One region of the Clostridium sp. Marseille-Q7071 genome, then DNA from elsewhere that is predicted to be linked to it. Evidence: riboswitches for the same ligand, from Rfam matches in the RefSeq annotation. Region 1 holds a riboswitch; each other region holds the start of a gene.
What was found. A riboswitch is a leader RNA that binds a small molecule or an ion and turns the genes downstream of it on or off. The one in region 1 is predicted to bind cobalamin.

Region 2: linked by a shared signal. The riboswitch ahead of ACWPW7_RS19105 (ABC transporter substrate-binding protein) and the one ahead of ACWPW7_RS06530 (ABC transporter substrate-binding protein) in region 1 are both predicted to bind cobalamin.
Region 3: linked by a shared signal. The riboswitch ahead of hemA (glutamyl-tRNA reductase) and the one ahead of ACWPW7_RS06530 (ABC transporter substrate-binding protein) in region 1 are both predicted to bind cobalamin.
Region 4: linked by a shared signal. The riboswitch ahead of ACWPW7_RS18840 (ABC transporter substrate-binding protein) and the one ahead of ACWPW7_RS06530 (ABC transporter substrate-binding protein) in region 1 are both predicted to bind cobalamin.

What each region holds. Positions count from the first base shown of each region.
Region 1 covers NZ_CBCOPR010000001.1:1,381,593-1,389,502, reverse strand. Annotated here, with positions in the region: gene ACWPW7_RS06540 (ABC transporter ATP-binding protein) at 1-308, opposite strand, end outside; gene ACWPW7_RS06535 (FecCD family ABC transporter permease) at 305-1,333, opposite strand; gene ACWPW7_RS06530 (ABC transporter substrate-binding protein) at 1,369-2,817, opposite strand; cobalamin riboswitch at 3,188-3,363, opposite strand; cobalamin riboswitch at 3,660-3,833, opposite strand; gene ACWPW7_RS06525 (hypothetical protein) at 4,397-4,564, shown strand; gene ACWPW7_RS06520 (hypothetical protein) at 4,639-4,773, shown strand; gene ACWPW7_RS06515 (hypothetical protein) at 5,303-5,653, shown strand; gene ACWPW7_RS06510 (hypothetical protein) at 5,723-6,298, shown strand; gene ACWPW7_RS06505 (hypothetical protein) at 6,398-6,847, shown strand; gene ACWPW7_RS06500 (hypothetical protein) at 6,972-7,427, shown strand; gene ACWPW7_RS06495 (hypothetical protein) at 7,570-7,910, shown strand, end outside.
Region 2 covers NZ_CBCOPR010000001.1:4,015,966-4,023,875, forward strand. Annotated here, with positions in the region: gene ACWPW7_RS19085 (opine metallophore biosynthesis dehydrogenase) at 1-665, opposite strand, end outside; gene ACWPW7_RS19090 (nicotianamine synthase family protein) at 662-1,441, opposite strand; gene ACWPW7_RS19095 (ABC transporter ATP-binding protein) at 1,511-2,269, opposite strand; gene ACWPW7_RS19100 (FecCD family ABC transporter permease) at 2,269-3,330, opposite strand; gene ACWPW7_RS19105 (ABC transporter substrate-binding protein) at 3,334-4,470, opposite strand; cobalamin riboswitch at 4,771-4,959, opposite strand; gene ribH (6,7-dimethyl-8-ribityllumazine synthase) at 5,362-5,823, opposite strand; gene ACWPW7_RS19115 (bifunctional 3,4-dihydroxy-2-butanone-4-phosphate synthase/GTP cyclohydrolase II) at 5,890-7,089, opposite strand; gene ribE (riboflavin synthase) at 7,102-7,746, opposite strand; gene ribD (bifunctional diaminohydroxyphosphoribosylaminopyrimidine deaminase/5-amino-6-(5-phosphoribosylamino)uracil reductase RibD) at 7,751-7,910, opposite strand, start outside.
Region 3 covers NZ_CBCOPR010000001.1:3,282,781-3,290,690, forward strand. Annotated here, with positions in the region: gene ACWPW7_RS15570 (metallophosphoesterase) at 28-870, opposite strand; cobalamin riboswitch at 1,550-1,722, shown strand; gene hemA (glutamyl-tRNA reductase) at 1,870-3,090, shown strand; gene hemL (glutamate-1-semialdehyde 2,1-aminomutase) at 3,106-4,395, shown strand; gene ACWPW7_RS15585 (energy-coupling factor ABC transporter permease) at 4,585-5,301, shown strand; gene ACWPW7_RS15590 (energy-coupling factor ABC transporter substrate-binding protein) at 5,302-5,577, shown strand; gene ACWPW7_RS15595 (CbiQ family ECF transporter T component) at 5,562-6,260, shown strand; gene nhaC (Na+/H+ antiporter NhaC) at 6,779-7,910, shown strand, end outside.
Region 4 covers NZ_CBCOPR010000001.1:3,955,648-3,963,557, reverse strand. Annotated here, with positions in the region: gene ACWPW7_RS18855 (methyl-accepting chemotaxis protein) at 1-749, shown strand, start outside; gene ACWPW7_RS18850 (Xaa-Pro dipeptidyl-peptidase) at 862-3,441, opposite strand; gene ACWPW7_RS18845 (alpha/beta fold hydrolase) at 4,005-4,817, shown strand; cobalamin riboswitch at 5,058-5,234, shown strand; cobalamin riboswitch at 5,575-5,768, shown strand; gene ACWPW7_RS18840 (ABC transporter substrate-binding protein) at 5,901-6,998, shown strand; partial or broken gene ACWPW7_RS18835 (FecCD family ABC transporter permease) at 7,082-7,910, shown strand, end outside.

The DNA.
Region 1 (7,910 bases):
TATCTTCCCATTGATACAACCTCATAACAAGTCATTAATCCACCCTCAAATTTTTTTGTCAAAACAACGGCTAACTGTTTTGATAAATCTTTTTTACTTATATTTGAAAGTTTTTCTTCTTTTATATATACTTCTCCTTTAACAGGCTCAAGCAAGCCTGATAAAGTTCTTAAAATAGTTGTTTTACCAGCACCATTTGGACCTAAAAAACACACTACCTCTCCTTTTATCCCACTAATATTAATGTTTTCAACTACTGACTTCTTTCCATAACCAGCAAAAAGATTTTCAGTTTTTAAAATGGTCATAGTGATGTCCTCCTTTTTAATATAAGGAATATAACTATGGGAGCTCCAATAATTGATGTTACAGAACTTATCGGAAGCTCTACCGGTGCGAATATTGTTCTTGCTATAAGATCACAAATACAAGTAACAACACCGCCTAATAAAATTGTTCCAGGTATTAAAACTTTATTATCAGATGTTCTAAAAATAAGTCTTGTTATATGTGGAACTGCTAATCCAATGAAAGCCACTGGGCCTGCAAAAGCGGTTACTACTGATGCAAGTATACTTGATATAATAACAATAGTAATTCTAAATGCTTTTATTTTCACTCCCATACTTTTTGCATATTCTTCACCTAATAAAAAAGCATTTAAAGGTTTAACTATAAAAAGTGAAGATAGAATTGTAGGAATTCCCATGGCCATTAATACTTTTATACTTCTCCAAGTAAAGCCAGAAAAACTCCCCATTCTCCACAGTGTAAAGCCCTGAAGACGTTCTTTATCAGCAAAAGCAGTTAAAATACTTGTAACTGAACTACAAAGATATCCAACCATCAATCCTATTACAAGGAGAGTTATTATACTTTTTACTCTACCTGCAAATAGAACCACTACTAGCATAACTAGCAGTGATCCTATAAGTGCTGCAGTAAATAATAAAAATGGAGATATACTCTCAAAACCAAATTTTACTCCACCTAACATTACAAGACCTACGCATAAAGTAGCCCCTGAAGATACTCCAAGCACATATGGTTCAACTATTGGATTTTTAAAAAATATTTGAAGTAAAAGTCCAGATACTGCAAGAGCTGCTCCACTAATCAATGCCGCTAAAGCTCTAGGAAATCTTATATCCCACACAATATCATAAAAGGTACTGTCAGTAGCTGCATGATTAAATAATATATTAAAAACTTCATCTAATTTTATTTTCACAGAACCAAATCCTATACAAAATCCAAAAATTAAAATTAAACTAATTATAAGTAAGGAAAAAATTATATAATACCTAGCTTTTATCTTTTTTAAAAAATCCATAAGTCCTCCCCACATTTCTAATATTAAAAATTTATCTATTCATATTTAATATAATGTTTTATTTCCTTATTATCTTTTTGATTATGGAATATATTAACAAGGTCTATTATTAGCTCATCAACCTTATCTGTTGACTGCCAATAATCTGGGTGAAAGCACCAAACGTTCTTATTTTTTACTGCGTCCAATTTTTCAAGAGTTGGAGCTTGCTCAATTATAGATTTAAGAGTTGGATTCCACTGAGACGTTGAAGAATAGATAAGTATATCTGCGTCTTTTGATTTTGCATAAAATTCCTCAATACTTATTTTGCCATTTCCTACACCTAAATCATCAAATATATATTCACCACCAGCCATTTTAATCATTTCTGCAACATATGAGCCTGATTTTGGAACATACACCTCTCCTTTACTTATAAATCCCCATGCTATCTTAGGTTTATCCATATTAGCAATTTTCTCTGTTTCTTTTTTTACTGTCTCTATAGCCTTATTAAAGTATTTTTCTGCTGCTTCTTCTTTATCATAGAATGCGGCAAGAAATTTCATCCACTCAACTCTACCAAAAGGACTTTCCTCAAGATATTCATTATCCACAGCATAGTTTATTTTTAACTCATCAAGTTTTTCCATCATAGCTTGTTGTCCAGCTGGTCCTGAATATACAAACACTATTTCAGGCTTTAATGAAGAAATCTTTTCATAATCTGGCGCCTTACTATTACCAACAAAAGCTATTTTGCCACTTTCTATATTTTTTTTCACTTCTTCTATTTGCCATTGATCTGCAGCACTTGTAACTCCAGATATACTTGATAATTCATTTATCGGCCTTAATAGACAAGCTTGGGTTGTGGATGCAGTAAGAACATTTTTTATTGGGGTTTTTATTGCTACTTCGTTCTTATACTCTTTTGGGACAGTTTTTCCATCTGGAACTAAAATAAAAGTTCTTTCATCTCCGTCTACTACTTTTTTTAATCCACCTTTAAGGTATTGTACACTAAATGATTTTGTATAAAGTAGTGGCATTTCTGTCCTTATGTTTAAAGTTTTATTCTCTTTATCGTAAGTAACTCTGGCGTCCATTGATTCATTTAAAAAATCAATTGGAACATATATATCCTTATTTATAACTTTAGGCATATCGCTCATTGTTACTTTAATTGAATTAACATAAGCATCCTTACTAGTTGAATCCACCTTTACCGTATCCTTATCCTTTGTTATATTAGCATTATTTCCTTCTATGTCGCATTTACCACCTAAAAATTCAAATGCTTCTTTCAAAGATACGTAAACTTTTTCATTTTCAATTTTAGTACTAACTGTGTTTTTAGTATGATTACTATCAATTATTAATTCAACTTTATCACCCTTCTCTGTATTATTGGAGCATCCAGTAAATACTACGAGTAAAACTGTAACTAGCATAATTAATAAAATGCACTTACTATTTTTTTTCTTAGATTTTAAATTCATAAGTCTTCCCCCTATAATATAAAATTCTTTAAGATATCTTTAAAAAATAACTAGTTAAAAATTCAATAAATAACCATCCCATTTATTGATTACCTCAATGCAAAATTTCATAAAACATACGAAAATAACTAGCCAAAGATATTGTAAATATTTTCCATCATATAAGGGCACCAATTTCATTGTTTATTTATATTAACAATAAAATTAGCGGGTGCAATATAATGTAAAATATTCCAACATAATGACTAGTTACTTTGTTGAAGATATCTTATATATAAATAAAAACTCCTAGAGGAGTTTTTTGCAATTTAATGTAAAACATTTTATTTAAAATGCTTTACTATGAAGAACAAAATATTTTCCCATCGAAAACTATGTCACCCATTAGGCAGGTCTCCTGACTTATAGATTTATTTCATCTTACCTTCCCGAAATACTTTCAGTGGTTATTAAGACTTTTTCCTATTTACAGTAGCGTGGGCTGTAGTGGGCTTTCACCACTTTCCCTATTAATTCTATTAAGAAACCTAATGTTACAATATTAAATTTTAGAACAAAGTAAATTTATAAATATTTAAAACTTTATTTCATATTATTTTTATTAAATAAAAGAAAACTATGACCTTTATTTATTACTTAAAACATATTTTAGTAGTAATTAATTATTTTTGAAGATGGCTAAGATTTGTATAATTTCCTAGTAAATAAATAAAGCCTCCGTAAAACGGAGGCTTATAATACTATTGTAATCACATAAAAAACAACATAACATGTAAAAATTATAAAATATAAAATTTACAACTATTTATCTGTTATATTCTATGGTTTTACTTCCCTCCGAAGTCCATATACTGATTTAGGTAGGTCTCCTGGCTCACGGGTCATTCTCCACCATCCTTCCCAGATTGCTCCAGTGGATTTGGTTTTGTCTCCGTCTACAGTAGCGGGGGCTGCAGTGGATTTTCACCACTTTCCCTATTAAACCTTATTAAGGTACCCAAAACGAAATATTTAATTTTATATTTACTACCTCAGTCATTATAACAGTTTATTCTGTATATTTCAACAATTTCACCATAAAATTATATTAGTACATAAATGATCTCTTGTGATATCTATTTAATTTTCTACATATTTTGATATAAAAGGATATTATAAGTATGCTGTTTTATACTTTTTAACTTATAGTTTTCATAGAAAATTTCATTGCTAAATGTTGAAATTAAATTAGTTATATATAATTTTTTCTTCTTATTAACTTTTTACAAGAAACTTTTTATTATTAAATATAAATCAATATTTAATAATAAAAAAACATATTTATAATAGCATTAATTACATATACCTTAAATATATTGACAAATATGTAATTTTTCTATCACATCTTTTAATATTTTTATTATATTATTATTAGAGATACTAATTAAGCTTTACAGTTGCCATAGATTTGAATTTCATATAAAACTTTCATTTCTTTTGTTAACTGAACTTTATAACCTTAATTTCTTGCCTTTATATATTTGAAATAATTATTTCAAAGTTATATTAAAATAAAAAACTGATATACGAGGTGTTAAATATGTCTGAAAATAATAAATATACTCAAGAAGTTAATACTGAAAAAAAATCTAATAATAACAATAGCAACAATAAACGTCCTGAAAAAAAATGCAGTGACAATTGTGGTAAAATAGTTGTTTATACTGATGTAGTAAATATTAATATTAATTGTTGTAGAAACTCTTAGTAAAAAACACTATTATATAATTAGATTTTTACTTCTAAAATTAATTGTTAATATAATTAATAGTGGTGATTTTAATGAGTAACTCAAATAAATCTCATGATAATGATAAGGATAAAAATAGTAAAAAATATACTTTTTTCTGTAAAGAAAATGATAAAGTAAAAATTTATACTGATGTAGTAAATATTAATATTGGTTGTTGTAAGTAAATTGAAATATGTTTAGATATAAATCTAGAAAACATCTTTTTGATTTACCAAGTCTCTATATTTTTTTAAATATAGAGGCTTTTTTAATTCCTGGAGTTTGATCCATAAATCATAATTTTAGTTATATAAGTTTAGATAAAGTTTTTATATTTTAATATTGTTTTTTTAATATATCTTTATTAATTTATATAATTATCCATTAATAGTTTTTCATTAATGCTATTTTTTCTTTTACTAATATATTAATACATAATCTCCAGTAAATTACTGGTTATAATTAACTATCATTTAATAGGAATTTGAATAGACTACAGTAGAGTTAGTTACTTTTAAAGTGCTAAATTTTAAACTGTTTAAATAACGAGGAGTGAAAATTATATTATGAGTACTGAAAAAATGAAAATTGATGAAACAAAACTAGAAATAGGACAAGCTTCCAAAAAAACCAGGAAAAATTAAGTAATCAAGAAAGAAAAGAAGCTAAGCTAACTGAAAAAAATTAAAATTAGATAAAGAAAATGAAATAATTATGAATGAGATAAAAGATTCTGTGAAAAAACTTACTGATAAAAAACTTGCACTTGAAAAAGAACTTGCAGAAACTGAGGAAAAGCTAGCAGAGCTAAAAAGAAAAGAAGACGCTTTAAATAAAGAAAATTCAAAATTAACTAAAGAAAATGAAGATAAACTAATGAAACAACAAATAAAAGAAGATAAGTTAAATAAGAAAAAACTAAAATTAGATGAAAAAAGCGAAAAGAAATTAATGAAAGAAAGCGAAAAAGAAGATAGATTAAATAAAAAAAGAGAAGAAAAACTGATGAAAGAACAAGAAAAGGAAAATTTACCAGATAAGGATGCTGTAGAAAAAATAATTTAAAATGCATTAATTACTTTTAAAATATATGAAGTTTAAACTAGTGAAACAATTTTAGGAGGGAATATTAATATGGCTAATAAACAAATAAAAAATTCTGAAAATATAATTGATAAAACAAATCTTGAAATAGAAAAAGATCTTATAGAAACTGAAGAAAAACTAAGAAAATTAAAGAGAGAAGAAGATAAGCTAAATGAAAAAAATTTAAAATTGGCTAAAAAGAATGAAGATAAAATAATGAAACAACAAAGAAAAGAAGAAAAGTTAAATGAAAAAAATCTGAAACTAGATGAAAAAAATAAAAAGAAACTAATGAAAAAAAATGAAAAAGAAGCTAAGTTAAATGAAAAAAATAAAAAACAGCTACTAAAAGAACAGGAAGACGAAAAATTATTAAATGAAAAGGATAAAGAACAACCAATTAAAGAACAAAAGCCTGAAAAACTCTTAATCGAAAAAATTAAAGAACAACCAATTAAAGAGCAAAAACCTGAAAAGCTCTCAAGCGAAAAAATTAAAGAACAGCCAATTAAAGAACAAAAGCCTGAAAAGCTCTCAAATGAAAAAACTAAAGAACAACCAATTAAAGAGCAAAAACCTGAAAAACTCTCAAACGAAAAAATTAAAGAACAATCAATGAAATAACAAAAATGAGAAAAATTATTAAATGAAAAAATATTTATAAATAATATAAAACGCGACAGCTAGCTTTAAAATGTATTAAATATTAGGAGGTAATATTAAATGGCTAATAATGAAATAAAAGAAATAAATATTGTTGAAAATAAAAATTCTAAGGATATGGTTAATAATGCAAATCCTGAAATAAATGAAATTCCTATAACCCCTGAAGAAATGCTTAAAATATTAGAAAGAAAAGAAGAAAAATTAAAAGAAAAAATGTTAAAACTAGCTAGAAAAAATGAAGAAAAATTAATGAAACTACAAGGAAAAGAAGAAAATGAAAAAATGTTAAAACTAGCTAAAAAGAATGAAGAAAAATTAGCGAAGCTAAAAAGAAAAGAAGAAGAAGTAAAGGAAATGAAAATGAATCTAGATAAAGCAATTAAAGATGGAAATGGCACTGCAAATCAAATCGCTAATTCAAACCCATATAGAAGTAAAGCATCTAATTACCACTCTCACTATTCTCATAATAATCATCATTACAGTAATCAAGACGATTTAGAATAGACCTTATTGATGATTCTAACGTTTATAACTATCCAATTCTAGATAATAGCCATTATGAAAATGGCTATTATAAAACGTAGCCGCTAGCTTTAAAATGTATTAAATATCAGGAGGTAATATTACTATGGCTAACAATGAAATAAAAACAAAAGAAACAAATATTGATGAAAATAAAAATCCTAAGAATACGGTTAATAATACAAATCCTGAAATAGATGAGACTCCTATAACTCCTGAAGAAATGCTAAAAACACTAGAAAGAAGAGAAGAAAATTTAAAAGAAAAAATGTTAAAACTAGCTAAAAAAAATGAAGAAAAATTAATGAAGTTAAAAGAAAAAGAAGAAAATGAAAAAATGTTAAAGCAAGCTAGAAAGAATGAAGAAAAACTAGCGAAACTAAAAAGAAAAGAAGAAGAACTAAAGAACAGAAAAATGAATCTAGATAAAGAAATTAAAGATGGAAATAACACTGCGAATCAAACTGCTAATTCAAACCCATATAGAAATAAGACATCTAATCATCAATCTCACTATTCTCATAATAACCATCACTACAGTAATCAAGACGATTTAGAGTAGAGCTTATTGATGACTCTGATGCTTATAGCTATTCATCTTTAGAAAATAACCATCATAAAGATGACAATTATAAAGCGTGATACACTTTAAAGTGTATTAAATTCAAGCTTCGCAAATAATTTATTAGGAGGTAAATAATAATATGGCTAATAATAAAATGAAAATAAAACAAGACGATTTAGCTATAGATCTTATTAATGATTTCGATGTTTATAGCTATTTAGCCTTAGATAGTGGTATGGATAATACCAATGATAATGACACTGGCAATAATAACGACAACCGCAATGATAATGATAACCACAACGAAAATGATAACGACAACGACAACGATAACGATAATGACAACCACAACGAAAATGATAACGACAACGATAACCACAACGAAAATGATAACGACAACGACAACGATAACGATAATGACAACCACAACGAAAATGATAACGACAACGACAATGATAATGACAACCACAATGAAAATGA
Region 2 (7,910 bases), 2.6 Mb from region 1:
AATACAGTTATGTTCTTACTTTCTACTTCTAATGGTTCATCTAATATTTCATAAATAACTCCGATTTCTTTTAAAAAGCTTTTAAGAACTAGTATTTTAGAACTCTTTTTAAAAGTTGAACCTATATATATCTTTTTCTTCAAAGCTTTTGTTGTTATTTCTAATAAAGATTCCTTAGAAGTATACTTTGTAGCTCCAAAATAATTTGATAAACTAATTATTTCAATATCTCTTGCATACAATTTTAAATAATTAGAAACCAAGATGCTTGACCCAAATTCTGGTGACATTAAAATAATAGTTTTGATTTTTTTTAGTTTGTTAAAATCCACTTTTTCTAACACTTCTATATAACAGTCGCAAGGCACACACAATATAATAGTTTCCCAAATATCTTCTATGTTAGAATAATCTATATATAAGTTTTGTAATCTATAACTTCCTTCCATCATAGCTAATTCTTTTTTAGCTACATTTCCTTTTAATGTGAAATTGTTGTTTTTTAATTCTTCTACAAAACATATAGACTTACTACTATTTCTAATAACTATTCCAATTTCATCTGAAAATCCCTTAGATAAATTAATTATCATGTTAATTGCTACTGGTCCAGAACCTATTATTAGTGTGTTTTTTAAACTGTTACTCATATTTTTATTCATCATAAAGTTTTCTCCAAAACTACACTTTCATAAATATATTTATTATCTTTTATTATTGTTTTTTGGCAGTTCTTTATTTCTTTTATATCCAAAGGATAATTAAATATACTTTTTAATTTATTTCCATATCTCAAAATAACCTTTGTATCACCATCAATATTTTCTAATAAATATTTTGCCATATCTAATTTGGGTTCAACTAAAGAAGCTATTATAATATGGCTAAAACTATTTAAATCAAAATTACTTATATCTTCTGATGAAAATGATATATTTTTAATGCCATACTTATCAGATAACTTCTCTGATAGCTCAAGTGCTTCATTATCCACATCTAAACAAACTACTTCAGAATTAACTTCATCATTTATAGTGAATGCTGTTATAGGCATAGCCCCAGAACCTATAAATAAAATTTTTGATTTATTATTTATATCAAATTCTAATATTTCATTTTCTACTGCAAACCTTAGTTCATCAGAATACTTAAATGAATCTAAGTTATTATTTAATATGCTGCGAGCTTGACATTTTTCAACCCATCCTAAAGCCTTTGAATTAGCCTCTCTCACTTCTTTCACTAAAGTATCATAGTCTTCTTTTGATACATATTTGCTCCATTTTAAATTGTTAGAACTATCTAATATAAAATCGCATACGTAATCAAGCTTATCTTTCAAAACTATAAAACATTCACTATGTTCCTTACATAAACTCATAATTTCATTAATATCCACGTTTATTAATTTTAAATCTAATAAAAATTTATGTTTTTCCATATACATTAACCTCTCAACCTCTTTATACTTTTAATATTCAAACATTAATAAAATAATGTTATATCAATACTAACTGCAATTAATTGGTGTCACACTAAGATAACCTTTCTTTGTACAACAAACCTCTACTTCTACTTTATATACCTCTTTTAATAGTAATGGATCTAACACTTCTTCCGGCTTTCCTTCTTTAGCCACATATCCTTCGCTAAGTAGTATAAACTTATCACTGTATCTTGTAGATAACGCTAAATCATGGATTACTATAATAGTAATAGCATTGTTTTCTGTGGTGTATTCTCTTGCTAGATCTAAAACCTGTAATTGATGCCTTATATCTAACGCACTGGTTGGTTCATCTAATAGTAATATCTTTGGCTTTGAAACTAAAGCTTGTGCCATAATCACAAGTTGTTTTTCTCCACCACTTAAACTAGAAAACTTATTATAGCTTAGATGACTTAAATTTATTTTCTTTAATATTTTATTTGTTTCTTCTAGCTTATCTTTAGAAATCTTCCATCTTAGATCCTTCATATGTCCAAGCAATACCATTTCAAATACAGTTAAATTAGAGTTACTATTACTCATCTGTGGAACATAGGCCATTTTCTCTATAGGAATTTTTTCCTTTGGATTTCTGTCCATATGTATGGTTCCTTCATAATTGATCATTTTTGACATAGCCTTTATAAATGTAGTCTTTCCTGTACCATTTGGGCCGATAATAGAAGTTATTTCTCCCTCGTGAAAGGTAGCGGTAATATCTTTTAGTACTTCTTTATTTTTAAACTTAACTGAAACTTTTTCTGCTGTAATAAAACTCATTATTCTGCTCCTTTCGATAGTAATAAAAATAATAAGAATGGTACACCAACGATAGATGTAACAATTCCTATTGGTATTAAGGCACCTGGCTTTATTATTTTAGATATTATAGAAGCAACAACCATAATAAGAGCGCCAAACATGGCAGAAACAGGAGATAAATATCTTTGATCTTCTCCAACTGATAATCTAGCAAAGTGAGGAGAAATCAATCCTATAAATCCAATAGGTCCTATAAAAGAAACTGCCCCAGTTGTTAGTAAGGTTGCGATTGTAAATACTTTTAGTTTTAGCTTGTCTACATCTATTCCAAGGCTTCTTGCTCTTTCTTCACCAGCAGATAATGCGGTTATTTTCCACACTACTGTTGTGGTTAATAAAAGGCATATAATAAAAATTGACATTGTAACAAAAACACCAACCCAAGTAGATTTTAGTAAACTTCCAAACATCCAAAATACAATTTGTTGAGATACTTCTGGTGCAGACATATATTGAACTAAGGATTGCAGTGCCTGAAATAAAAAGTGAATAACAATCCCTGTTAATATCATTGTTATAGATTTCATCCCTTTATTTTTTCCTATAAAGTAAATACACATACTAGATATAAATGAAAATAAAAATGCCATCAGCGGTATAGAAAGCCAACCTATATTTCCAATAGTAAACCCTGTTAAAATAGCAAGTGAAGCTCCAAACCCTGCTGCTGAAGAAATGCCAAGAGTATATGGACTTGCTAAAGGATTATTAAGTATTGTCTGCATATGAGACCCTGCAAGACCTAATGAAGCTCCAACAAATACACATGTGAGGGTCATTGGCAGTCTTATAGACCACATCACAGCTGAATGTACACTTTTGTTCTTTGGTCCTTGTAACAATGTACTTATTACATCAGATAAGGACATACCAGATGGTCCAACAGCTAAATCTATGATACAAAATACAGCTAATAATGAAATTACAATAACAAATAAAAGAAGTCTTTTTTGATTGATATTTTTGTATATATGCTCTCCATTATTTAAATCTTCTAGTGCTTCTTTTTTATTTGTCATTATCTATTCCTCCTTTATCATAAAAGTACCCTCTGGTTTTACAGGTAAATACTTTGCATAGAACTCATTTAGGTTTGCTAATGGATCTACATCTGTAAACTTTTCTGGGTGAATAACTTTCGCAATATATTGAAGATATACGTAGTCATAAAGTGTTCTAAGTCCACTGTGGTCAACACCATATATTTCTTTATCCTTCACTGCATTTAAATTCTCCCAACCTGGTCTTTTCAAATACATATTCATTGTTTCTAAAGCTCTTTCTTTTTTAACATCAAATCCCATTTCAAATCTTTGTTTACCTTGATCTTTAGAATTGGTTTGTCCAGAAAAAATTATAAGCTGTGGATTGCTAGAAATAACATACTCAGGATTTAATGGTCCATAGTCTGTAATTTTTCCCTGTGCTATGTTGTTGCATTTTGCAGTTTTAAGTATATTTCCCCATAGAGAATCTCCATAAGAATTTCCATAGGTTTCTGGTCCTTGGCTTGCAAGCTCAAAATAAACAGATTTAAATTCACTTTCTGGTATTTCTTTTAACTTATTTTCAACATCTTCTGTCTGTTTTTTATAGTTTTCTATAAGTTCTTTTGCTCTTTCTTCTGTTCCAAGAAGCTTACCAAGTATTTCTGTGCTCTTTATATGTTTTTCTAAAGTAAATGAATTGTAATCAACTACTGCTATAGGTATTCCAAGATTTTTAATTGTGTTAATACCATCTCCTAATTTTTTTGCTTGATAAGGTGCAAGAATTACTAAATCTGGTTTGGCATCAATTAGCTTTTCCATACTGAAACTATCTAAATAAATTGAACCTGTATCTATACAGCCTTCTAAATTTGGAATTGCTTCTGCATATTTAGTCCACATTGCATTCATTAAATCTTTTGTTTCTCCTTTTGATATGGCAACGATTCTATCTAACTTAAAATCTCCAGATACAGCAAGATAATTTTCTATATAAAACCCTAAAAATATTTTTTCTGCTGGTTTTTCTAAAACAATTTTATCTCCGTTAATATCTTCTACCTCAATAACCTTACTTTCTGCAGACTCACTTTTCCCATCTCCTTGTGAGCAGCCCCCTAAACTTATAATCATTAATAAAGTTAATATAATACTAAATACTTTTTTCATAAGTATTCCTCCTAAATTAGTTCGGTAATTTGAAATTTTCCGATAATTGTAATGTGATTAAAACTATTTCTCAAATTTTTATCATTCTTATATAATTTTATGTGCATTTTAAAATGTATATTATTAATTGATAACGCACATTATTTGCATTATACAAACCTTTTTCTCTAAGAAAACCTTTCACCTCCTATAAAATAAATTATTTTTTCATAAATAATAGCCCTTTAACAACAGTTAAAGGGCTATTTATCCAAAAAAATATTTTTCAAACATTTATACCCCCCCATCGCTCGTAGAGTTATTAGTATACTAAAACAGGCAGGTCTTCTGGCTTAAGCATCAACATTCCTGCAGCCTTCCCAGTTTCCCAGTGGCGCAATTGCAGGAACTCATCTATTACAGTGGCGGGACCGCGTGGGATTCAAACCCACTTCCCTTTTAATTAATAGATATTAAAATATCTATCAAACCTATTTTCAATATATTCAATTTTCCAAAATCATTTTAGCACATTATGGTTACATTTAGCAAATACTTTTTAATATTCCATGATAAAGACCATACAATTTAGATTCTTAAGAGTCCAAATTGTATGGTTTTTTGTCTATTTAATTACATTTTTCACTTCAATGCTATAACGCAAAATTATGATAAGTAAAGTCTTTTAAAATTTTAGTTAATTTATTAAATCTGCTAGTAAATTCAATAATTGATATTGCTCATGAACCTAATTTCCACACTTCAATAAATAATTAAAATTCTTGGATATACTTTATATATAACTATTTTTTCTCTAACTTTATCACACACTCAAAATGTATTATAAAATATACTCTGAAATCCTCTTCCTTATGAAAACCTAATCAAATAGGTTGATTAACACTACTTAAACTAAATATTTTTAATCAAATTAACCATTTCAATTGCTGTACAAGCAGCATCATATCCTTTATTTCCAGCCTTTGTACCCGCTCTTTCAATAGCTTGTTCAATGTTATCTGTTGTAAGCACTCCAAAAATCGTAGGGATTCCTGTTGCTAACCCTATAGAAGCAATTCCTTTTGATACCTCTGCACACACATAGTCATAATGGGTAGTAGAACCTTTAATAACTGCTCCAAGACAAATAACTGCATCATATTTTCCAGATGACGCCATCTTTTGTGCCACTAATGGAATTTCAAAAGCTCCTGGAACCCATGCAAGGGTAATATCATCATCATTAACTCCATGACGTATTAATGCATCCTGAGCTCCCGATATTAATTTTGATACAATAAATTCATTGAATCTTGCTGCTACAACTCCTACTTTTATATTGCTTGCTACTACATTTCCTTCCAATTTTCTCATTTCTTTTCCTCCAATTATTCTTTATAATTTTCTTCCCTTAACCATGAATACTTTCGTCATATCACACTAATAAGTTGTCATATGTTCCATCTTTATTTGTTTAGTCATAAGGTAAAATCTATCATCTTTGTTAGGATTAATTTGAATAGGAACACGCTTTTTTATAGTAATACCGTAATCAGCTAGTCCTGTTATCTTTTTAGGATTATTTGTTAAAAGTAAAAGTTCTGTTGCTCCTAAATCATATAATATTTGAGCACTAATTCCATAGTCTCTTAAATCTTCTGGAAAACCAAGCTTAATATTAGCCTCTACCGTATCACACCCATGTTCTTGAAGTTCATAGGCCTTTAACTTATTGATAAGTCCTATTCCTCTTCCCTCTTGACGCATATACAGAATAATTCCTCTTCCTTCTTTTGCAATAGCTTTCATAGCAGTATCAAGTTGTTCACCGCAGTCACAGCGACGGGAGCCTAATATATCACCAGTTAAACATTCAGAATGGAGACGACATAAAACAGGTTCTCCATCAGCCACATCTCCCATTACTAAAGCTACATGCTCCTCTCCATTTAATGTGTTTTCATAACCATAAATAGTAAATTCGCCGTACTTGGTAGGTAGCTTTGCTTTTGCACTCTTCTTTATAACACTTTCTTCTTTTAATCGATAAGATACTAAATCTGCAATAGTTATCACCGTTAATTTATGTACTTTTGCAAATTCCAAGAGTTCTGTGGTACGCATCATCATTCCATCTTCTCTCATAATTTCGCAGCATAATCCACATTCTTTAAGTCCTGCAAGCTTTACCAAATCAACAGTTGCTTCCGTGTGTCCCCTTCTTTCAATTACGCCGCCATCTTTTGACTCTAAAGGAAACATATGACCAGGACGTCTAAAATCTTCCGGCTTAGCATCATCTTCTACCGCTTTTATAGCAGTAATGGATCTTTCATAAGCAGAAATCCCTGTAGTGGTATCTACATGGTCGATAGAAACAGTAAAAGCTGTAGAATGATTATCTGTATTATTGTTTACCATCTGCTCTAATCCAAGCTTCTTAGTTAACTTGGCACTCATAGGCATACATATTAATCCTTTTCCATAACATGCCATAAAATTTACATTTTCCTGTGTTGCAAATTCTGCTGCACATACTAAATCTCCTTCATTCTCTCTGTCAGGGTCATCGATAATTAGAACGATTTTTCCACTTCTGATATCTTCTATTGCTTCTTCTATTGTGTTTATTTTTTTCATAATATCATCCTCCTAAAAACCATGTTCGATTAAAAACTGTTCCGTAATCTTACTATTTTCTTCTGATTCCTTTGATTTTAAAAGCTTTTCAACATATTTTCCTACCATATCACATTCCAAATTTACCTTATCACCAATTTTCTTATAAGATAAAATAGTTTCTTTTTGCGTATGAGGTATAATTGATACTTTAAATCCCTCTTCATCTACACAGGCAATGGTCAGACTGATTCCATCTATTGCAATAGATCCCTTTTCCACAATATAGCAAAGCTGTTTTTTATCTGTGGTAATGGTGTACCAAACAGCATTGTCATCTTTTCTTATGTGCGATATGCATCCTATCCCATCAATATGTCCAGATACCATATGTCCTCCAAATCTTCCATTGGCAAGCATAGCTCTTTCTAGATTTACTTTTGAACCGCTTCCAATATTCCCAAGAGTGCTTCTGTTCATTGTTTCAGACATGACATCTGCAGTAAATCCATCCTTTGCCATATCAGTTACGGTAAGACATACTCCATTAACTGCAATGCTATCTCCAATTTTTGTTTCATCCAGAACATCCTTACATTCAACAGTTAAAATAGATGATTTGCTTCCATTTCTAACTGACTTTATAGTTCCTATCTCCTCAATAATTCCAGTAAACATAATTTCAACTCCTCAAATATCCTTCTATGCAGAAATCATTCTCAAACTTTATTATTGTGGTATCTTCTAGTTGAAAGGCATCACTCATCTGTTCCCGTCCTTTACCTTCAACAGGCGTAAGTGCTTCTTTTCCTCCAATTATCTTAGGTGCTATGTAAACATAC
Region 3 (7,910 bases), 1.9 Mb from region 1:
GTATATAAAAAATAGTACCTAGTTTGCTTAATTATTTCTGCTTTCTGATGATTTTAATGTTATAACCACAATTTCTGGTCTATTAAATATGCGTTGAGGAAATAAACTATTACCTAACCCTCTATTTACTATCATATAAGAATCCTTTTCTTTATAAAGTCCTTTAGTATATTTAGGGAAAATTCCTTGCATTGGAGCAAATAATCCACCTACTAGCGGGAGTCTAATTTGTCCTCCATGTGCATGACCAGTTAAAGCTAAATCTATATTTAAACTACTATATATATTAAATTTTTCTGGCCTATGACTTAAAAGCAGTTTAAAATTCTTATCTTCTTTTATTAAAGGCATAAGATAATTTTCTACAATATTGGCTTCAGTATCTTGTCCATAACCACTTAACGGATCTTCTATTCCTATAATTTCTATACTTTGATTATTTATCTTTATTAACTCCTTATGATTTCTTAAAACCTTTATTCCTAAAGCTTCTAATTTATTTTGTAGATAATCTACATTACCGTATCTCCATTCGTGGTTCCCAGTTACATAATAAACTGGTGAAATCTTAACTAATTCTTTCATTAATTCTAAGCTAGGTATCTCATCATATTTTCTACTATCTATTAGATCACCTGTAAATGCTATAATATCTGGCTTCTCTTTTTTAATTTTATTTATAATATATTTTTGATTTTCACCAAAGCTCTTACAATGCAAATCAGATAAATGTATTATTTTAATTTTGTTATTATTTTCCATTTTGCTATGTTCAATTTCTATATAACTTTTAACAATCGAATTATTTTCTAGGTATAAGAAAATTAATATAAGTAAAGCAACTACTACTGTCTTCTTTAAAGTTTTCATAATTATTTTCTCCTTAAAATTCTTTTATCAAGATTTATTCAACAATATATGAAAATTTCCTCTAAAATTACTCTATAAATAAACTACCTTAAAATTTAATGTATATCTCTATGGCATTTTAATTCACAATGCACAATGCACAATGCACAATTAAGGTGGAAATTATTTTTGATTAAAATAATTTCTTTAATGGATCTTTTAATTAGCAATGCAATTGCTAGTGTTTTATTGTAGATGTGAACGGTGTTCGTCAGTTCTTTTTAATACGTCTTATAGTTTAACATTTATTCAATAATATATGGCGAACACTGTTCGCCGCTACAGTTAATCAATTCTAAATTTCTCAGTTGCCACTGAGAAATATCTGAAATCGTGAATTGTGAACTGTGAATTTTGAATTTAGTAGTTTTAGTTGCCATACCAATAAGTGTTAATTATTCTCAGAGACAGATTAAACTTAGGAGTAGTACATCTTATATTATATATAGATATGCTGCTTGAAAAAAATATTTTTACTCAATCTTTAAAGAAATTGGCTTAATCTCAAATTAAAAACTTTATTAAAAAGTTATCTATAGCTTTATATACATCAATAATTTAAAGATAAAATTAAATAGCTAGATTTTTTTAAAAATAAATTCTTTAAAATTTAATGTATTTGTGATATACTAAACTCAACGAAATATGTTAAGTTTATGGTACTATTATTAGTATAATAGGGAAAGTGGTGAAAATCCACTACAGCCCCCGCTACTGTAACGAAGACGAATCTTGACCACTGAGCTTGTGCTTGGGAAGGTGAGAGGAGATTGATGCGTGAGTCAGGAGACCTGCCATAAACAACTTGCTGTGCCTTCGGTGGGAAGGAAAGTGGCGTTGATACTTAAATAACCTATTAGGATTTAGTATGCAAACTCACTTATTGTGAGTTTTTTTATTTGCGTAATATTTGTGTAAATATACTAGGTAAAGGTACATAAGCTAGGAGATGATTAATGGATGATTCAACTAATAGGGCTAAATAGAGAAGTTGATATAGAAACACGAAGTTGCTTTAGCATTGCTAGCAATGTATTAGAAGAAAGCTTATTAAAATTAAGAGGAATTTGTGATGAAGTAGTTATACTTTCTACTTGTAATAGAACAGAAGTTTATTTTACCTCTGAAAATGTAGATGAAAACATTATAAATAATATTTTTACAATATTAAATTGGGATATAGATAATAAAAAATATATATTCCACTCAACAGGTGAAGCTGCTATAAAACACTTAATGGAGTTATGTTGTGGCTTTCATTCTAAAATTTTAGGTGAAGATCAAATATTAGGTCAGATTAAAGATGCTTATTTTGCTGCTGTTAAAGCAAATAGTTTAAAAGGTATTTTAGAAAGACTTTTTACTAATGCCATAGCTTGCGGCAAGGAATTTAAAACTGCTACAACCCTATATAAAATTCCTGTTTCTGCATCTTCAATTGCTGTGAAAGAAGCTATAAAAAGAAATAAAAGAAATTATATGATTATAGGCTTTGGTGTAATGGGAAAGCTTTGCTATAAAACTTTAATAGGAAATGATAATAATTTCGATAACATATACATTGTAGGAAGAAATGTAGAAAAGATTAAAAAAGATGAATTATTAACCTGTAATGATAAAGTAAAAATAATTTCTATGGAATGTAGGAAGCAATATTATGATTTAGTTGATACAATAATAAGCTGTACTTCATCACCTAATACTATTATAACTAAAGATGAAATTCCAAGTGATAAAGAACTATTAATATTTGATTTGGCAGTTCCTAAGGATGTTGAAAAAAATGTAGAGCTACTTAAAAACGTCACAGTATATGATATAGATAAAGTTCATATAATTGATGAGGAAAATAAAAAATTAAGAAGAGTTATAATGGATAATCATCGATATATAGTTGAAAAGTATATAGAAGAATATAATGAATGGAGAACTCTTAGGGGCTTATCTCCTCATATCATTAATATGATAAATAAAGGTAATTCCATTTATAAAAACAGGTTTAAAACCTATACTCAAAAAAAATACACAAAAGATAATGATAAATTAGTTGAAACTTTAATTAAAAGTACTAGTAATGCTTATGTAAATAGAGCCATTGAAGTTTTAAAAGAGGAAACCTTAAAAGGTAATGGAGATGAAACATTAAAATTAATACAAAAAATCTTTTGTGATATAAATTAAATAAGGAGGAAGAAAATGAATTCAGAAAGAAGTTTTAAAATTTTTGAAGAATCAAAAAAATACATACCAGGTGGAGTTAATAGTCCTGTTAGAGCTTTAAAAGATATGGGTATAACGCCTCCTGTGATAAAAAAAGGTGATGGTGCATACATATTCGATGAAGATGGAAACAAGTATATTGATTTTATTGGTGCTTGGGGCCCTATGATATTAGGTCACAATGACAATAATGTTATTAATGCAATAAAACAAACTTGTGAAGAATCTATAGCCTTTGGTGCACCAACAGACTTAGAATTACAACTTGCAAAACATTTATGTGAAACTTTAGATAATATAGATTTAATAAGAATGGTTAACTCTGGTACAGAGGCTACTATGAGTGCAGTAAAACTAGCAAGAGGATACACTAATAAGAATAAAATTATAAAATTTGCTGGATGTTATCATGGACATTTTGATGGATTTTTAGTAAGTGCTGGTTCTGGAGTAATGACAGAAGGTATTCCTGGTAGTGCTGGTGTACCTCAAGAAAGTATAAAAAATACATTAATAGCTTCTTACAATGATATTGACAGCATAAAAAGTATCTTTGAAAAATATGGTGATGATATAGCTGGTGTTATTATAGAACCTATCGCTGGTAATATGGGTGTAATAAAAGCTACTAAAGAATTTATGAAAGAATTGGAGTCACTATGTAAAAAATATGGTGCTTTATTAATATTTGATGAAGTAATGTGTGGTTTTAGGGTTGCTTATAAAGGAGCTCAAAGTCTTTATGATGTAACTCCTGATATAGTTACCTACGCTAAAATAATGGGTGGTGGGCTTCCTTGTGGCGCCTATGGTGGCAAAAGGCAAATAATGGAAAATCTTTCACCTATGGGACCTGTTTATCAAGCAGGAACTATGTCTGGAAATCCTATAGTTATGGCTGCCGGACTTGCAACTGTACAAAAGCTACATTCTCATCCAGAATACTATGAACATCTTGAAAAATTAGGTAAAAAACTTCAGGATGGAATGGTTAAAATAGCTAGTGAAAAAAATATTCCTATAACTATAAATAGATGTGGAGCTATGATGACTATATTCTTTACAGATTTAAAAGAAGTAAAGAACTATGAAGATGCTAAAACTTGTAATACAAAATTATTTTCAAAATTTTATATGCATATGCTCAAAAATGGTATCTATATTGCCCCATCTCAATTTGAGGCATTATTCTTATCAGTAGCTCATACTGAAGAAAACATAGACAAATTCTTAGATGTTTTCAAAAGCTTTGATTCCAATCAATAGTCTGATCAACTATTGATTTATATAGATTTTTAAAGGCCTTTAATCTATTTTATTACAATTTGTAGCAGTGCTTTAAAACTTATTAAATTTATAATTATATACTAAAGTAATTATATTTATCTTTTACTAAGATTAAATTCTAACTAATATCTTTAAAGCATTGCTATTATAAAAGATGGAGGGTTTAATATGAAAAAAAGAAATATTTTATTGCTAGGTTTAATACTTTCAATAGTTATGCCTTATAGCGCTTTTGCAATGCATATTGCAGAAGGATTCCTAAGTCCATTTTGGTGTATAGTTTACTTTATTTTATCCGCACCATTCTTCTTCTTAGGGGTTAGAGCAATTAATAAAAAAACATATAATAATAAGGATTTAAAAATGCTTTTAGCACTTACCGCTGCCTTTTGCTTTGTTTTATCTGCATTAAAACTACCTTCTGTATCTGGAAGTAGTTCACATGCTACTGGTACTGCCCTTGGAGCAATTTTATTTGGACCTTTTGCGATGACGGTAATAGCATCACTAGTGCTACTATTTCAAGCTCTGTTATTAGCTCATGGTGGTTTAACAACATTAGGTGCAAATGTATTTTCTATGGGTATTATTGGACCAATAGTTGCATTTTTAACATATAAATTATTTAAAAATAAAAATAAAAAAATAGCTATTTTTTTAGCAGCAGTTTTAGGGGATTTATCCACTTATGTTATTACTTCAGTACAGATGGGACTTGCTCACTCTGGAGGAAATTTTATAAATGCTTTCACAAAATTCATTTCAATTTTTGCAATAACTCAATTACCATTAGCTATAATTGAAGGTATTATTACTGTATTAATATTTGAATTTATTGAGAAACATTCTAAGAATGAACTACTAGCTTTGGAGGAGATGGTATAAATGAAAAGAAAAAATATTGTACTTGTATTGATTTGTATTTTTCTTGTAATCGCTCCCCTTGCCTACTATGGTTCTACTAGTGAGTTTGTAGGCGGAGATGATCAAATGGAAGAAGTAATTTCAGAAATAAATAAAGATTATGAACCTTGGTTTAGTAGTATTTGGGAACCACCTTCTTCTGAAATAGAAAGTTTACTATTCTCTCTTCAAGCAGCAATAGGTGCAGGATTTGTAGGCTTCTATATAGGTAAGAAGAAATCGTGCTCAAAAATATAATAGCTTATTCTAAAATAAGTAGTCAAATACATAGGCATCCTTTTGAAAAGTTATGCCTATGTATTTTTCCCATTATTATCTTAGGATTTTCCAATACTATAATACCAATTATATTAAATATAATAATCTTTATTTTTCTTCACATAAAGGTCAATAATCCAATAAATATGGTTTCAAAATTTTCTTTTGGTGCCTTTATATTCGCTTTGTTATCATCAATTACTTTTATATTTACTTACGATTTAAATTATATTTTATTAATATTATTAAAAAGTTTTTCTGGTGGACTTTGTATTGCATACCTTTCTTTAACTACACCATTAGACCATATTTTATATCTATTCTCCAAAAGTAAGAGTCTTAGAGAAATTTGTGATATAGCTAAAAATATGGAAAGATACATATTATTGATTGATGATGAAGCAAGATTACTATACAATGCTATAAAATCTAGAAGTGGTTTTACAACCTTTAAATTAAAAGTTATAAATACAGGGAAAATGCTAGGTTTATTATTCCTTAATACTATGAAAAGATGGGATGAAATAAAAGAAGGCTTAAACTCTAGATGTTATAGAGGAAATCACTATTATAGTGGTTTTGATTTTACTATAACTGCTAAAAATTGTGGATATATTTTTATTTATAATATTATTTTAATAATGATGATTCTAATCTTATAAGAGTATTGCAACTAAGGTTGAAATGCTCTTTTTTTATTTTTGTTTAAGAATAGCTTTATAATATATTGCTGAAATTAATAATAAAACTAAAATTTAGTAAAAACAATTATTAACATTTCTTTACTACATAAAAACCTTTGAAGATTTCAAAGTTTTTTTTAAAATAATATGATATTTTGTTATTTGTTTAACATTTTTTTCTAGCAATATTGATTTTATAATTGCAAACATTTTTAATTCTTTAATATTTTTATAATAAAAATATAAATTTTAATATAAAAATTCAAGAAATCATATATAAGCATAATAATAATTTGAAATTCTTTTGCGTTATAAAGTTACTTATTAAATAATTATACTGTATAATATGAATTTTCTATGCATATTACTTATTTTTTTGCACTAAATGATTGTAATAAATTATTAATAGTTAATTTTTTAATTATTCTTAAATTTAATTGAAAACTTGCTGTTTATAAGGTAAAATATTAACAATATATTGAAATAGGAGGATTAATATGAGTAATGAAATAAGAAAACCTAAACTTTTTGAAGCATTATTACCAATTATTTTTTTAGCAGTATGCCTCTCTGTTGGAATAATATTATATGAATCAAGTCCTCATATTCCTTTAATTATCGGCTCAATAGTTGCGTCTTTGGTTGCACTTAGATTAGGGTTTAAATGGAAGGACTTAGAAGAAGCATTTATAAACTCTATTCAAATGTCTATGCAGGCAATAATTATTTTGATGATAATTGGAATTATTATTGGTTCTTGGATTCTTAGTGGAACAGTTCCTACTATGATATATTACGGACTTAAAATCATTTCTCCTAGTATATTCTTAGTTGCCTCCTGTATTATGTGCTCAATAGTTTCTCTAGCTACAGGTAGTTCTTGGACTACTGCCGGAACTGTTGGTATAGCACTACTAGGAATTGGTCAAGGTCTTGGCATTCCAACTCCTATGATTGCCGGTGCTATTATATCTGGCGCATACTTTGGAGATAAAATGTCACCTCTTTCTGATACTACAAATTTGGCCCCTGCTATGGCTGGTGCTGAACTATTTGAGCATATAAAACACATGATTTATACTACGGCTCCAAGTATGGTCATAGCTTTAGTAATCTATGGAATATTAGGACTAAGATATTCTGGTAAAGAATTAGATATAACTCAAATTAATACTATATTAAGTGGACTTCAAACAAATTTCAATATAACCCCATGGCTTTTAATTCCTCCAATAGTCGTTATAGTTTTAGTTGTTAAAAAAATTCCTGCTATTCCTGGATTAATTGCTGGCGCAATATTAGGTGGAGTGTTTGCAATGCTATTTCAGAGTTCTTCTTTTGGTGATGTTATAAATGTTATGAATTCAGGATATGTTGGAAATAGCGGTGTTGAAATGGTTGACGAACTTTTAAATCGAGGCGGACTTCAAAGTATGATGCCCACTGTATCCTTAATTATGTGCGCTATGATTTTTGGTGGAATTATGGAGAAATCAGGCTGCCTCGGATTACTTGCGGAAAGTTTATTAAAATTAGCAGTAAACACCGGCTCTTTAATACTAGTAACTATAGTATCTTGTATATTTACTAATATTATTGCTGGAGATCAATATTTAGCAATAGTTATTC
Region 4 (7,910 bases), 2.6 Mb from region 1:
AATTAGATTCTGACATTCAAAATATTTTTACTCAAATAAATCATACTAATAAAATTGCGTACAAAACATTAGAAGATACTAATAATGGAACAGTAGTAATTAAAAATACCAAGAATCAAATTGATAATATTGAAGGTAGTATCAATAATGTAAATTCGGTTATTACAGAATTAGCACAAAGTATTAATAAAATACAAGGTATATTAACAACAATATCAAGTATTGCTGATCAAACCAATCTTCTTGCATTGAATGCAGCAATTGAAGCAGCAAGAGCAGGTGAAGATGGAAAAGGTTTTGCTGTTGTAGCAGATGAAGTTAGAAAACTTGCTGTGGAATCAAACGCAGCAGCTAGTGAAGTAGTAGATATAATTGGATTTATGAATGAACAAACAAATAATGTACTGCAAGCAGTTTCTGTCAGTGTAAATATGACAAAAGAAGGTAAGAAATATACTGATAATGTAAGTGATACTTTTGAAGTAATAAAAGATTCTAATGCAGATATAGAAAGCAAAATAGTTGAGATTAAAAATTCAGCTAGCGAAATAGTATCAAACATTGGAAATATAAACGAAAGTATGAATGAAATTGATAAAGTATCAAAAACAATAGATACAAATGCTATGAATTTAGCAGCAGTGACTGAGGAGCAAATGGCTTCATCAGAAGAATTTAAAGCAATGTCTGAATTCTTAAATAGAGAAGCTGAAGTATTAAACGAAAGTATTTCTAAGTTTAAGGTATAGACAAGCATTTATAATTAACAAATATAAAATGCCAGGTGTAAAGGTAATTAAATTATTAATACCTTTTACATCTGGCATTTATTACATTATACTAATTTTTATAAGTGTCTTACTATTTTTTAGTATTATTTACTATTGGAATTTCTACAAAACTTTCACTTGTGTTAAATGTAAAGTTTGTTGTTTTTAAAGGTCTTACAGTAAATTCGGCATCTGTAGATAGTATTATTAAGCCTATCTTGTGACCTTTTTTAACAGTATAATCCATTGGTTGCATGTCCAAATTAAATGTATATTCTTGTCCAGGTTGTATAGTGTCTACACGATAATTTGCTACACGGTTTTGTGCATCCATCCAACCACGAGAAATAACTTTATAGTCTGTTTTTTCACTATCCATAACAAAGTTTATTATATCATCAGAACCTGCATTACCACCGTATATTATACCATTAGGAACTACAACTTCTGTTTTTGTTGTAGGTCTATATTCAGGACCATAATCTACAAGCATTGCACTTATATTGGCAGTAGGCTTATCTATAGAGGCTTTTATAGAAACATTTATAGTTCCACTTATTCTTGTATCTTCGGTAACAGGTTCACTTACATAGGATAAACGATCAGGTCTTTTTACTTCAGGTTCTTTAGCTATTGTATCTAACCATTTAGTAAAATCAGGATTTTCTCTATCAAATTGTGATAATGATAAGTCATCAGAGAAAGTTTCTTTCAAATCTTTTTTTACTGGACTAAATGTTAATTTACCATTTGTACCATCATTATCAAGATAAAATTTAGTATTTTCTCCTTTTACAGGCCAAGTATCGAATGTTTCCCATTTAAGGTCTGTATTGTTTTGTATTGTAGCAGTAGGAATATCTTTCATTACATTGTTATCTATATCATAAAGCCAATGAGCAAACCATCTACCCATTATATCATTGTAATCTATTCCCGCTAAATTATTGATGCTCATATGATCCCCTTGATGTAATATAACTTTACGTGGCACATCATATTTTTCAAGCTCTTTCCATAACATATCAAATTGTTTAGTTTTTACATTCCAGTCGCTAAGACCATGAACTAAGAATACACTTGCCTTTATTTTGTCAGCATTATTTAAATAATTACGCTCGTCCCAAAATGTATTGTAATCTCCTGTGTCACGATCTTGATCAATTTGCATTTGCTTTATATTCTTTTCAAATAATTCTTTTACTGTAGAATAATCTTTAGGATCAAACATTCTACTCATACAATATGTTGCTAATAAGTCAGCATCATCTCCTTGCCAACCTAAAGCCGGAGAAGTTACACCATTTGATCTATAATAATCGTACCAGTTGCTTATTGCAGCTACAGGAACTACTGTTTTTAATCCTTCTACTCCTGTTGTTGCTGCAGCTATAGACAATGTACCTAAGTATGAGGTACCTGACATCCCTACACTTCCTGTACACCAGTCAGCAGATACTTCTATATTGTCAGTTTTATTTGTGAATGCTTTAGTTCTTCCATTTAGCCAGTCTATTACAGCAATAGTTGATATTGTTTCATCTACTGAACCAGTACTTGTAACACCATCAGAACCTAAAGTCCCTATACCACCAGAAAATACTATTGCATATCCGCGAGGCAAGAAATAATTATACCATCCACCAAATTCAAAAGGCGCAACTCTTCCGTTTCCTGCTTTACCTGAAACTTTTCTTGGAGCAGGAATTGTTTTTTCCACTGGTTTATACTTTATATCTTCATAAGTTATGTTACTTTGTGGACTTACAGTTAAATCTTTATCTACATTATGAGTGATATAAAGATCATCATTTGTTCCAGGACGATAAGGGCTTACCTCAAATATTGCTGGAACCTTCATTCCTTTTTCAGTTTCAATAGGACGTTTTATCCATACTTCAAGTAAATCACGCTTTCCATCAAGATCTGTATCTTGTGGTGATTCCACATAAACTTTTTCATAAATAGCCTCATCATGTTTAAATATAGGTTGAGGCTTTCCGTCAAATACAAGTATTTCTGGTACATCTTTATTTTTATTAAAATCCATCATAAAACCAAATTCTAATAATACTTCAAAATATTCACGACCACTTTTTGTCTTTGCTTTTAAACAATCGTTAAGTGCTTTTGCAAATTCATCATTTGTGAATTTACTTTTTTCTGAAGGATTAAGACCAATAGATTTTGAAAATTTTATTATATTTTTATTTGTAAAATCGCTTCCTTGCTCATATCCTAACAGCTGAAGAACAATCTTATAAAACTCTTCCTCACTTACAGATTTGTTTGGGTTAAATTTATCTTTATCAGCTTGTATTAAGCAAGCTTTAGGATTTGCTTTTATATATGCAAGTATATTTCTCTCTTCTATGGAACTTACTGATTTATAATCTGAAAAGTTTTCTGTTCCTTCAAATTTTTTAGCTTCATCTTCAAGTCCATTTAACCTTAAAAGTATAGTTGCAACTTGTATTCTTGTAGGTTGTTTTGCTGCATATTCAGGTGTTAATCCTTTTTCATCGCCTTGAATTAGACCAAGGTTATTCATAGCAGTCATTTCTTCACTGATGATATTAGTAGATGATTTAATATCATTTGTAGCATATGCAACTGGAGTTACTGAAAACATTAATGTAAAAGTTAATACAATAGATATAATCTTTTTCACAACTTATCCCCCCTAATAAATGTCAGGCTCTCTAATTAATTAGTTGGCCTTATCAAATTTTGTCCTGTTTTTCAGTTACTTTGTTAAAAGTTTTTATTTTAATTTAAAATTTTAAAGAATTTCTTATCATCTCCCCTCTGGTAAAATAATGAATGCATTCAAGATTTAATTATATCATAAAAATATAACCTAATATTCAAATATAGGGATAAATTCATAAAAATTACCTGTAAAACTTGTAGAAAAAAAGAAAATATTGCCTCTATATGTCTATACTAGTTATATTTTTTGACATATTAATCTCTACTTTAAATCTTCGTATAATATAATAAAGGCTTTAAAATTAATTTTTATATCTCTAATTTTTACTATACAGTGTTACTATTTTTTTCTAGTATAATAGAATTTTCAAGGAGCTATATGATTTTAGAAAAAAATGCTAGAACTTGTATATTTTTCATCTAGTTATCAAGATAGTTGGGTGAAAATGGATAAATAATTCACCTATTTAAATTAAAGGAATAAAATGTTACTGAGATAATTTTATTAATGGAGGAATTCCTGTGGGATATTATATTAGAGTAGAATCAGAGGTAAGAATTTATGTAGAGGATATTAACCCAATGGGGGAGAAAATAATCCTCTTTATACATGGTTGGCCTGCAAATCATAACTTGTTTGAATATCAGTTTAATAAACTTCCAGAGATGGGATATAGATGCATTGGAATTGATATTAGAGGATTTGGTAATTCAGATAAACCATGGGAAGGCTATGACTACAATCGATTAGCTGACGATGTTCATTGTGTAATTGAAACACTTGAGTTACAAGATATTATACTTGCTGGTCATTCTGTAGGAGGAGCAATTGCTATTAGATATATGGCTCGTCATAAGGGGCATGGGGTATCTAAACTTGCTTTGTTTGCTGCGGCAGCTCCAAGCTTTACTAGACGTCCAAATTTCCCTTATGGATTACCAAAGGAAGATGTAACTAAACTAATTGAGGAAACATATAATGACCGTCCTAAAATGTTACGGGAATTTGGAGATATGTTTTTCTTTAAGTATATAACTGGACCTTTCTCAGATTGGTTTTTCCAATTAGGATTGCAGGCGGCAGGATGGTCTACAGCTAAACTTGCAATTTCCCTTAGAGATGAGAGCTTGTTTTCTGATCTCGGAAAAATACATGTTCCTACTTTAATTCTTCATGGTGTTCATGACAAAGTTTGTATGTTTTCATTGGCTATTGTACAAAAGGAAGAAATCAAAAATTCTAAGCTTGTGCCATTTGAAAACAGTGGTCATGGATTATTCTGGGAAGAACATGAAAAATTTAATAAGGAATTGATAAAATTTATTGAGAGATAAATCTTTTATCATGCAGAGAATAAGAAAACACGAGGTCTAATTTAAGGACCCCGTGTTTTGTTTAATATACATGCTTATAGGTTTATACGAATGAAGAAGTAATATAAATTTTTAAAATAGAAAAGTATTATGGAATTATATTGTAGAAAATCAATTTACTTTTTGGCAATGTGGATTAGAATACTATAATAGATAAATTGACAAATAAAATTTACATGCTTATAATAGGTGTGTAAATATTTAATATTGTAAATTTCAGGTGCCTCATTAGGCTTAATATGGAAACAGGTGAAAATCCTGTACGGTCCCGCCGCTGTATTGGGGAGATTTTATAAGATATGCCACTTCTTATTAGAGGGAAGGTTTATAAGATTGAAGAACCAGAGTCAGAATACATACCTGTAATGGACACTAATAACTCTACGGTTGATAGATAAGGTGTATTAAGGTTTTTTGGCATACAACCATAATATATGTTTATATCAACTTCTCATTTGTTAATGGGAGGTTTTTTATTTTTTAAAATAGCATAAAAAAAATTTTAATTTATTGTAGGAGTTTTAGCGTAGCAATTCAAACTTTATTCATTTTGAATCCAGAGATTATTAAGGATTTATATGAAGTATATGTTGAACTATTATCAAAACCAAATACTGAAAAAATTAAAATTAGTTATATACTATCATAATATGTAGAAAATTGTTGAACTTTTTCAAAAATTGTGGTAATCTAAAATAGATTTTGTAAAAAAATTATAAATATGGATATTTTTTGAGGTGGTAAATATTACAAAAATATTTACATAATAGAGAATTAGGTGAAAATCCTAAACGGTCCCGCCGCTGTGAAGTGGAGTAATAATTATTAAGATCACTGTACTATTATTGTATGGGAAGATAAATTATTACAATGAAGCTAAGTCAGAAGACCTGCCTTGTTATATATCTTTACTTTGCGTGAGACAGAGGAGGGAGTGTTATTTTTATTATTAAATAGAAAGTCCTGTACTTCACATTATAAAGTACAGGATTTTCTTATTTTATATTAATATTTATTCAAATAGGGGACAAAGGGAGAATTAAAATGAAAAAAAAGAGACTTATAATATTTTTAACTTTTATTATGATTATTAGTTGTTTTGTGGGATGTGATTCAGCTAAAGAAACTAATACACAATCTAAATCCGAAATTACTTTTACAGATATAGCAGGAAGAGAAGTTACCATTAAAAAACCAGTAAAAAGAATTGTTGTAAATAACAGAAGTCTGTTTGATTCTCTTTTTGCTGTTGGCGGAGAGGAAATGGCAGACATGATTATTGCAACATCAGGTGGTAATAGAGGAATTGAAGGATTTAATAAGACTTATGGAGCAAAATTTCCTAAGTTAAAAGATTTACCTCAAATATCTAATAACGGTGGGTATGACGCTGAAAAAATTATTTCGCTAAAACCTGATATAGTAATATTAATTAATCAAAAGTCTGATCAAAATTTGGAATCATTAGATAAAGTTATAGAAGTTGGAATACCTGTAGTTTGTTTAAGTTATAATATTGAGCCATTAGAAGATAGAGTAAAGAATATTGAAATTATTGGTAAAGTTTTAGGCAAAGAAGAACGAGCAAAAGAAATATGTGATTTTATTAGTGAGAAATATGAACTAGTTAATAAGCGTTTGGAAAATATAACTACTCCTGCACCAACTGTTCATCAACTAACATTTCATGGTGATACTCCAAAATCTTTTTGGAGTTGGGCAATAATTGCTAAGCATGCTGGAGGGCATGATATCGCAGATGATATACCAAGTGGTAAACTGGAAAATGGCGGAACTATTGATCCGGAGTATTTGTTAAAGCGAGATCCTGACGTTATAACAATGGGTGGTGATGCTTTAGGATTAGGTGGAAATGAAGAAGAAGCTCAGACTTATCTTCAGGAAATGGTGGCAAAACAACCTGGATGGGAGAATTTATCAGCAGTTAAAAATAAAAAAGTATATGCTATATCTTATTCAACAGCATTAAACCTAGAAACTTTCTATGCAAATATGCAACTTGCTAAGTGGTATTATCCTAAAGAATTTGAAGATATTGATCCAGATGCAACATTAAAAGAGTTTTATGATAAATATATGGTTTTTGATTATGATGGGGTTTGGTCAACGCAACTTAAATAAAGTTAGGATATGGAGGAAGGCATGATTGCACAAAATAAAGAAGCAATATATATTTATAAAAGCTTAGCAAAGAAAAAAAGCTAATATTAATTTTTTTAATTATTGCTATCATAGTTGGATTTTTTGCTAATATCTTAATTGGATCATCAGGTCTCAGCGTTTCTGAGGTATTTAGAACTATATTAGGAAAAGCACCAGACGATATGACGAAAACTATTATATGGGGAATAAGATTACCTATGGCATTGATGGGGATTGTAGTAGGAGCTGCTCTTGCTGTAGGTGGATGTGAGATGCAAACCATATTAAGGAATCCAATGGCAAGTCCATACACTTTAGGAATATCTTCCGCTGCATCTTTTGGTGCAGCAACTGGTATGATTTTAGGAGTTAGATTTATACCTTCGTTTACAAATCTTGCTATTCCTATAAATGCGTTTTTCTGCACTATGATTGTAGCAACTATAATGTACTTATTTACCAAAAAAAGCATGTTGGGAAGAGTACGATAGTACTCTTTGGAATAGCTTTAAGTTTTATGTTTAATGCTTTAACAGCAGTATTACAATATATTGCAACGGAACAGGAATTACAAGGGTTTATGTTTTGGTCTTTTGGAGATTTAACAAAAGCGACTTGGGAAAAGTTGTTCATTACAATAATTGTATTATTTTTATGTTTAATTATATTTACAAAAAATGCATGGAAATTAACAGCTTTAAGTTTAAGTGATAGCAAAGCAATAAGTTTAGGGGTGGACGTTCAGAAAATGAGAAGAATGTCAATAGTATTAATTTCAATGCTTTCAGCTACAGCAATATGTTTTGTAGGCACAATTGGCTTTATAGGATTAGTGGCACCACATTTGGCGCGAATGTTAGTTGGAGAGGAACAAAGATTTTTACTACCTAT